Regions from separate parts of the Nonomuraea sp. IBHARD001 genome, predicted to be linked through region 2. Evidence: riboswitches for the same ligand, from Rfam matches in the RefSeq annotation. Region 2 holds a riboswitch; the other holds the start of a gene.
The links. A riboswitch is a leader RNA that binds a small molecule or an ion and turns the genes downstream of it on or off. The one in region 2 is predicted to bind cobalamin.
Positions count from the first base shown of each region.

Region 1 (4,203 bases), 550 kb from region 2:
GATGTCGTAGACGCCGGGGCCGACCTCACGCGGGTACCCGGCCCCGGCCAGCTCGTGCGCCACCTGCATGTGCGAACGGGCCGCCTCCAGGCTGATCACGTCGGCGTCGAGGTCGTCGATCGCGCCCAGGATCTCGCCGAACTCCGCGTAGCACATGTGCGTGTGGATCTGCGTGTCCTCCGCGACCGAGGCCGTGGCCAGGCGGAACGCCTCGGTCGCCCAGGCCAGGTAGGCGGCCCTGCCGGAGGCGCGCAGCGGGAGCGTCTCGCGCAGGGCGGGCTCGTCCACCTGGATGACGGCCGTGCCCGCCGCCTCCAGGTCGGCCACCTCGTCGCGCAGCGCCAGCGCGACCTGCCTGGCGGTCTCGCCCAGCGGCTGGTCGTCGCGGACGAACGACCACGCCAGCATCGTCACCGGCCCGGTCAGCATGCCCTTGACCGGCCTGTCGGTCTGCGACTGCGCGTAGGTCGTCCAGCGCAGCGTCATCGGCTCCGGCCTGGACACGTCGCCCGCCAGGATCGGCGGCCGTACGTACCTGGTGCCGTAGGACTGCACCCAGCCGTTCAGCGTGGCCACATAGCCGGTGAGCTGCTCGGCGAAGTACTGGACCATGTCGTTGCGCTCCGGCTCGCCGTGCACCAGGACGTCGAGCCCGGCCGCCTCCTGGAAGGCGAGCACCTGCCTGATCTCGGCCGCGATCCGCTCGTCGTAGTCCGTCTCGCCGATGCGCCCGGCCCGCAGGTCGGCCCGTGCCGTACGCAGCTCGGCGGTCTGCGGGAAGGACCCGATGGTCGTCGTCGGCAGCGGCGGCAGCCCCAGCCGCTCCCGCTGCGCCCCGGCCCGCTTCTCGTACGGCGTCGCGCGACGCGTGTCGGCCTCGGTCACGGCCTCGGCCCGCGCGCGTACGGCGGGGTCGCGGGTGAGCGCGGAGGAGGCGCGTGCGGCACGGGCCGCCCTGTTGGCCGCGAACGACTGCGCGATCGCGTCCGGCCCCTCGGTCAGCGCCCTGGTCAGCGTGACCACCTCGGCGCTCTTCTGCGCGGCGAACGCCAGCCAGGCGGCGATCTCGGGATCGATCTCCGTCTCGGCGGCGGCGTCGACCGGCACGTGCAGCAGCGAGCAGGACGCGGACACGTCCAGGCGCTCGGCCTGGCCCAGCAGTGCGGCCAGGGTGCTCAGCGACTGGTCCAGGTCGTTGATCCACACATTGCGCCCGTCGACCACACCCGCGATCAGCCGCTTGCCCGGCAGGCCGCCGAGCGCCGTCAGGTCCTCCAGGTTGGCGGCGGCGGGCCCGGTGAAGTCGATCGCCAGCCCCTCGACGGGCGCGGCGGCCAGCACCGGCAGCGCCTCGCCCAGCCGGTCGAAGTAGCTCGCGACGACGATCTGCGGCCGGTCGGTGAGCGAGCCGAGCCGCGCGTAGGCGGAGGCGACCGCGTCGAGCACCTCGCGCGGCCGGTCCTGCACCAGCGCGGGCTCGTCGAGCTGCACCCAGGCGGCTCCCTCGGCCCGCAGTGCGGCGAGCACCTCGGCATAGACGGGCAGCAGCCGCTCCAGCAGCGACAGCGGGTCGAATCCGGGGTCGACGCCGGGCGCGGCCTTGGCCAGCAGCAGGTAGGTGACGGGCCCGACCAGGACCGGCCTGGCCGCGTGCCCCTGCGCGACGGCCTCGCGCAGCTCGGCGACCTGCTTGGCCGGATCGGCCGTGAACACGGTGTCAGGCCCGAGCTCGGGCACCAGGTAGTGGTAGTTGGTGTCGAACCACTTCGTCATCTCCAGCGGCGCGACCTCCTGCGTGCCCCTGGCCATGGCGAAGTACCCGTCCAGTGGGTCGGCCGCCACGGCCGCGCGGTGGCGCTCGGGCACGGCGCCGACCATGACGGTGGTGTCCAGCACGTGGTCGTACAGGGAGAAGTCGCCGGTGGGCAGTTCGGCGAGCCCGGCGTCGGCCAGGCGCCGCCAGGTGTCGCGGCGCAGCACGGCCGAGGTGGCATGCAGTTCGGCGGCGCTCACCCGGCCGGCCCAGTAGCCCTCGACGGCCTTCTTGAGCTCACGGTCGGGGCCCTGGCGCGGATGGCCGTACACGGTGGCCAGTGAGCCGGGGGAAGCAGCGGTGTCGGTCACGAAACTCTCCTTCGCGAGTCACGGGTGACCCCGACGGGTCCCGGGACGCGAAGGCACGACCGCGAGGCGGCGTGCGACGCCGCCGACCGGGTCAGCCGGCCCGCCCACGAGGCCATCGACGTCGCCGCGCGCGGACGCGCACGGGCAGTGGCAGGTCTTCGGACTCGTGGGCGTGCTGCTCGTGCCTAGTGGCCGTCGCTTCCCTGATCCGCGTGCGGATCCAGTGCATGTGACGGCGGTCGTTCCCACTCACCGCTGCGGGGCAGTCCCGGATTCACACCGGGTTCCCTCTTGCGACGCGCCTGCCCGGCTGGCAGGGCGAACCGACTGCACGCACCACCATAGGCCGCCCCGGCCCGAGCGCAAAGCCGGGAGCCCCGATCACCGCCCGGATCGGCGGGAGGGCGGAAAGCCGGGAGCCCGATCACTACCTCGATGGGCGGGAGGGCAGACTGTGCCGGGTGAAGCGAATCCTCATCATCGGCATCGGCGCCGGGGACCCCGGCCACCTCACCCTGCGGGCGGTCGAGGCCATCGCCTCGGCCGACGTGTTCTTCGTCCTGGGCAAGGGCGAGGCCAAGCACGACCTGCTCGACCTGCGCCGGACGATGATCGAGACGCATGCCCGCCCGCCGTACCGTGTGGTCGAGGCGGCCGATCCGGAACGCGACCGGACCACGCCCGCCTACACCGAGGCGGTCGAGCGGTGGCGCTCGCGGCGGGCCGGGCTGTACGAGGCGTTCGTCCGCGAGGAGCTGGGCGACGGCCAGGTCGGGGCGATCCTGGTGTGGGGCGATCCCGGGCTCTACGACAGCACGCTGGCCGGGATCGAGGAGGTGCTGGCCAAGGGGGAGGTCGCCTTCGAGTACGAGGTGGTCGCGGGCATCACGAGCGTGTCGGCGCTGACCGCCGCGCACCGCACCAGCCTGACCAGTGTCGCCAAGCCCGTGCACATCACTACCGGCCGCCGCCTGGCCGCCGAGGGGCCTGACGCCGACGACGTGGCGGTCATGCTCGACGCGCACTGCGCCTTCGCCGGGCTGGGCGAGGAGTACCACATCTACTGGGGGGCCTACCTCGGCACGCCCGACGAGATCCTCGTCTCGGGACCGGTGCCCGAGGTGGCCGAACGCATCAAGGAGTTGCGCGCCGCCGCACGCGAGCGCAAGGGGTGGATCATGGACACGTACCTGCTGCGACGCGTGACGCCCGGCGCGTAGGGGCTTGCCCGCCGGGCGCTTGCCCCTCCTCCTCACGCCAGGGGCAGGGTCCCGCGTTGCGGTCTGACCCGGCGTGGCGGGGTGAAGGCGTGCAGGCCGAGGATGTCGGGCATGGGGGCCAGGCCGGGACCGCCCGCCTCGATCCAGGCGGCGATGTCGCCGGCCGCGCCCGGATGGTTGACCAGGCCGAGCCACACCGGCCTGCCGCCCGCCGCCCTGCCCTCGGGCGAGGGCCGTACGACGACCACATTGGCCTGCTCGCACACGTCCAGGCACTCGCTGAGGCGTACCTCGGCGATCTCCGACAGCAGGCGCACCTGTTCGTCGTGGTCGAGCGCGGGCACCTTGCGTGTGCTGCCGCAGCAGCAGTCCCTGCAGACGGTCAGGCCGCTCATCGTCGTCCTTCGGGGGAGGGGCGCCATTGGGCGCTGCGGGTCGGCGGGTCGATCAGCGCGCAGTCGCCGCACATCCCGCCGCCGGGCAGCCGGTAGTACAGGCAGCACGTGCGCCTGACGAAGAAGGGCGCTCCGGGCACCGGCTGGATCAGCTCGCCGCCCCCGCGCAGCACGCCCAGCCCGAGCAGCTCACGCCCGAGCGCCGTGGCCCGCCCGCCGAGCCCCGGCCTGGCCAGCACCAGGGCGCGTACGGCTCCCGCAAGCGCCGACGCCGCATTGCCCCACAGCAGGCCGGGCGAGATCTTCACCACGCCGAGCACGGCCTGGACCAGCGGCGCCAGCAGGCCGGTGGCGACGACGCGGTAGAGGTGCGCCGCGCTCTCCCCGGGTGTGAAAGGGGCGGCGCGCCCGTCCAGCACGGCCACCCGCAGCGGGAGCATGCTGCCGGAGGCGGGACGCCAGTG
Region 1 is NZ_JBWBBW010000002.1:3,486,217-3,490,419, forward strand. Features, by position in the region: gene metE (5-methyltetrahydropteroyltriglutamate--homocysteine S-methyltransferase) at 1-2,124, opposite strand, end outside; cobalamin riboswitch at 2,257-2,468, opposite strand; gene cobF (precorrin-6A synthase (deacetylating)) at 2,586-3,344, shown strand; gene ACTWNK_RS18085 (hypothetical protein) at 3,377-3,739, opposite strand; gene ACTWNK_RS18090 ((2Fe-2S)-binding protein) at 3,736-4,203, opposite strand, start outside.
Region 1: linked by a shared signal. The riboswitch ahead of metE (5-methyltetrahydropteroyltriglutamate--homocysteine S-methyltransferase) and the one ahead of cobN (cobaltochelatase subunit CobN) in region 2 are both predicted to bind cobalamin.

Region 2 (4,203 bases):
CCCACGCCAGGCGGCTGGGCACGGCCCTCGGGTCGACGGAGTAGAAGTTGCGGCCGGTCGGCAGCACGTTGATCAGCCCGCGCAGCGGCGAGCCGCTCGGCCCGGCGGGCACGTAGCCTCCGGCCAGCGCGTGGGTCAGATGGGTGAGCTCGTCGGTCGTGCGGGCCAGCCTGGGCACGACCTCGGCCGAGGCGAACTCCAGGATGCTCGTCACCAGCGCGTCGGGCCCGCCGAGCACCCGCGCGGTGACCTCGCCGGAGGCGGCCTTCGACCAGCCGGAGTCCTCCATGGCCTGGACGAGCGCACGGGCCTTCGCCTCGGCCTCGTCGACGCTCACCCGCCCGGCCGAGCCGTCCTCGGCCAGGCCGAGCGCCTCGCGCAGTCCGGGCAGCGACTCCTGACCGGCCCACATCTGCCTGGCCCGCAGCATCGCCAGCACCAGGTCGACCCGAGTGGCGCCCTGCGGGGCCGCGCCCAGCACGTGCAGGCCGTCGCGGATCTGGGCGTCCTTCACCTCGCACAGCCAGCCGTCGACGTGCAGCAGGAAGTCGTCGAACTCGGTGTCGTGCGGCCGGTCGGCCAGCCCGAGGTCGTGGTCGAGCTTGGCCGCCTGGATGAGCGTCCAGATCTGCGCCCTGATCGCGGGCAGCTTGGCCGGGTCCATCGCCGCGATCGAGGCGTGCTCGTCCAGCAGCTGCTCCAGGCGGGCGATGTCGCCGTAGGTCTCGGCGCGGGCCATCGGCGGCACCATGTGGTCGACGAGCACCGCGTGCGCCCTGCGCTTGGCCTGGGTGCCCTCGCCGGGGTCGTTGACCAGGAAGGGGTAGATCAGCGGCACGTCCCCGAGCGCGGCGTCCGGCCCGCAGGCGGCCGACAGGCCCGCCGACTTGCCCGGCAGCCACTCCAGGTTGCCGTGCTTGCCGACGTGCACGACGGCGTGCGCGCCGAAGTCGTCGGCCAGCCAGCGGTAGGCGGCCAGGTAGTGATGGCTGGGCGGCAGGTCCGGGTCGTGGTAGATGGCGATCGGGTTCTCGCCGAAACCGCGCGGCGGCTGCACCATGACCACGACGTTGCCCGCGCGCAGCGCCGCGAGCACGATGTCGCCCTCGTGCGTGAACAGCTCGCCGGGCGCGGGGCCCCAGTGCTCCTCGACGCCTTCGCGCAGCGCGGCGGGCAGCGTGCCGAAGTACTCGGCGTAGCGGGCGCCGGGGATGCGCACGGGATTGCCCGCGAGCTGCTCCTCGGTCAGCCAGTCGGCGTCCTGGCCGCCCGCCGCGATCAGCGCGTGGATCAGCGCGTCGCCGTCGGCGTCCGCCACGCCGGGGAAGCCCTCGCCCAGGTCGTAGCCCTCCTGCTGGAGCACGGCCAGCAGCTTGACCACACTGGCCGGGGTGTCCAGCCCGACCGCGTTGCCGATCCTGGAGTGCTTGGTCGGGTAGGCCGACAGCATCACCGCGATCCGCTTGTCGCCGGGAGCCACGTGCCGCAGCAGCCCGTGCCGTACGGCGATGCCCGCGACCCTGGCGGCGCGCTCCTCGTCGGCCACGTAGACGGTCAGCCCGTCCTCGTCGATCTCCTTGAAGGAGAAGGGCACGGTGATGATGCGCCCGTCGAACTCGGGGATGGCCACCTGCGAGGCGGCGTCCAGCGGGGACAGGCCGTCGTCGTTGGCCTCCCACGCCTCGCGGCTGGTCGTCAGGCACAGGCCTTGCAGGATCGGCACGTCGAGCCCGGCGAGCGCGCCCACGTCCCAGGCGGCGTCGTCGCCCCCGGCTCCGGCCGAGGCGGGCTTGGACCCTCCGGCGGCCAGGACGGTCACCACCAGGGCGTCGGCCTGGCGCAGCACCTCCAGCAGCTCGGGCTCGGCCGTCCGCAGCGAGGAGCAGAACACCGGCAGCGCCCGCCCGCCTGAGGCCTCGACGGCCTGGCAGAGCGTCTCGACGAAGGCGGTGTTCCCGGCCACGTGGTGCGCGCGGTAGTACAGGACGCCGATGACGGGGCCGTCGGTCGCGGCGGCGGTGCGCGGCAGCGGTCCCCATGAGGGGGTGGGCTCGGGGGCGGCGAAACCGTGCCCGGTCAGCAGCACGGTGTCGGACAGGAAGGCGTGCAGCTCGCCCAGGTTGGCCGGTCCGCCGTGCGCGAGATAGGCGTGCGCCTCGGCGCAGACACCGCCGCTCACCGTGGACAGCTCCATGAGCTCGGCGTCCGGCGCCTGCTCGCCGCCGAGCACCACGACCGGCCTGGGGCCCGCGAGCAGGGCGTCGAGCCCGTCCTCCCAGGCTCTCCTGCCGCCGAGGATGCGCACGACCACCAGATCGACGCCGTCGAGCAGGGGCGGCAGGTCGTCGGCCGTGAGCCTGGCCGGGTTGCCCAGCCGGTAGGCGGCGGCGCTGGCGCGTGCGCTCAGCAGGTCGGTGTCCGAGGTGGAAAGCAGCAGGACGGTGGGGTGCTCGGGACGCACGAAAGGTCCTCCCTCGGGGTCCGCGCCCCGGTCGTGGGTGTCACGACGGCAGAAGTCTCCTGGCTCCCGGATCGGCGCTCACCCCTGGCCTTCCCGTCCGTCGCCGGACCGTGGCCTGCGGTGGGGCTTGCTCCCCGGTTACAGTGGCGGGACCGCGCCGGTTTCTCACCGGCTTCCTTCTGCGCCGTCGCCTGCGCTCAGCATGGCACACAGATCCGGCCCAGAAAACTGGCGTTACCATCCTCAACGTGGCTGAAACCGGACGATCACGACGTGACGCCTGTCCCGGTGCGCTGTCGGCGCACGCCGCCGCCGACGGCCTGCTGGCCCGCGTACGGCTGCCGGGAGGCGCGATCACCGCGAGCGGGCTGCACGACCTCGCGGACGGCGCCGCCCGGCTCGGCTCCGGCGTGCTCGAACTCACCTCACGGGGCAACATCCAGGTCAGAGGGCTGGACGCGACCGGCCTTCCGCTGCTGGCCGGCCTGCTCGCCCGGGCCGGACTGCTGCCTTCGGCCACCCACGAGCGCGTGCGCAACATCGTCGCCTCGCCGCTGAGCGGGCGCTCCTCGCACACCCTGCTGGATGTGCGGGAGGCGGTGCGTGAGCTGGACGAGCGGGTGTGCTCGACGCCTCGGCTGGCCTCGCTGCCCGGGCGGTTCCTGTTCGCGCTGGACGACGGTTCGGGCGACGTGCGGGCGTTGCGTGCCGACGTCACGGCCGTGGCCGTCGCGGCGGACGAGGCGGCCGTCCTGCTGGCCGGGGCCGACAGCGGCCTGCGGGCGCCCGCCGCCCTCGTGCCCTCCGTGCTGGTCGCGGCGGCGCACGCCTTCCTCGACGAGCGCGAGGCGCAGGGCTCGGCGGCCTGGCGGCTGGCCGAGCTGCAGGAGGGCCCCTCGCGCTGCGCCGTACGGCTGGGCGGCGTCGCGGGGGTGGGCCGGGCGCCCGGAGGGGACGGGACGCCGCCAGCCGTCGGAGGCGTCGTCCAGCCCGACGGACGGGTGGCGGTGGTGGCCGGTGCGCCTCTGGGGCGGCTGACGGCGGCGCGGGCCGAGCTGCTGGCGGCCGTGTCCGCGCAGGCCGGAGGGCTGATCGTCACCCCGTGGCGTACGGTCGTCGTGCCCGACCAGGAGGCGGGGCGTGCGGCGGAGCTGATCGGGGAACTGGCGGCGGCCGGGCTGATCACCGATGCGGCGCATCCGCTGGCCGGGGTGAGCGCGTGCACCGGGCTCCCGGGATGCGCCAAGTCGCTCGCCGACGTACGGGCCGACGCCGAGCGCTGGGCGGCAGGGCAGGGGGTGATGCCGCCGGGTCCGGCAAAGGGCGCTAATCTCCCCGTGCACTGGTCGGGATGCGAGCGACGTTGCGGACGGCCACGCGAGACAGCGGCCGACTTCGTCGCCACAGCGGACGGCTACCGTACACAGCACGCAGGGGACATGTGAGCGACTACATCCGCGACGGCGCGGAGATCTACCGGCAGTCCTTCGCCACCATCAGGGCCGAGGCCGACCTGTCGGGCCTGCCCGCCGACGTCGCCAGGGTCGCCGTGCGCATGATCCACGCGTGCGGCATGACCGATCTGCCCGCCGACATCGGCCACAGCCCGCGCGTGGTCGCCTCGGCCCGTACGGCGCTGCTGGCCGGCGCGCCGGTGCTGTGCGACGCGACCATGGTGGCCTCCGGCGTCACCCGTCGCAGGCTGCCGGCGGGCAACGAGGTGCTCTGCCTGCTCGGCGACC
Region 2 is NZ_JBWBBW010000002.1:4,039,638-4,043,840, forward strand. Features, by position in the region: gene cobN (cobaltochelatase subunit CobN) at 1-2,461, opposite strand, end outside; cobalamin riboswitch at 2,499-2,689, opposite strand; gene cobG (precorrin-3B synthase) at 2,710-3,906, shown strand; gene ACTWNK_RS20470 (precorrin-8X methylmutase) at 3,903-4,203, shown strand, end outside.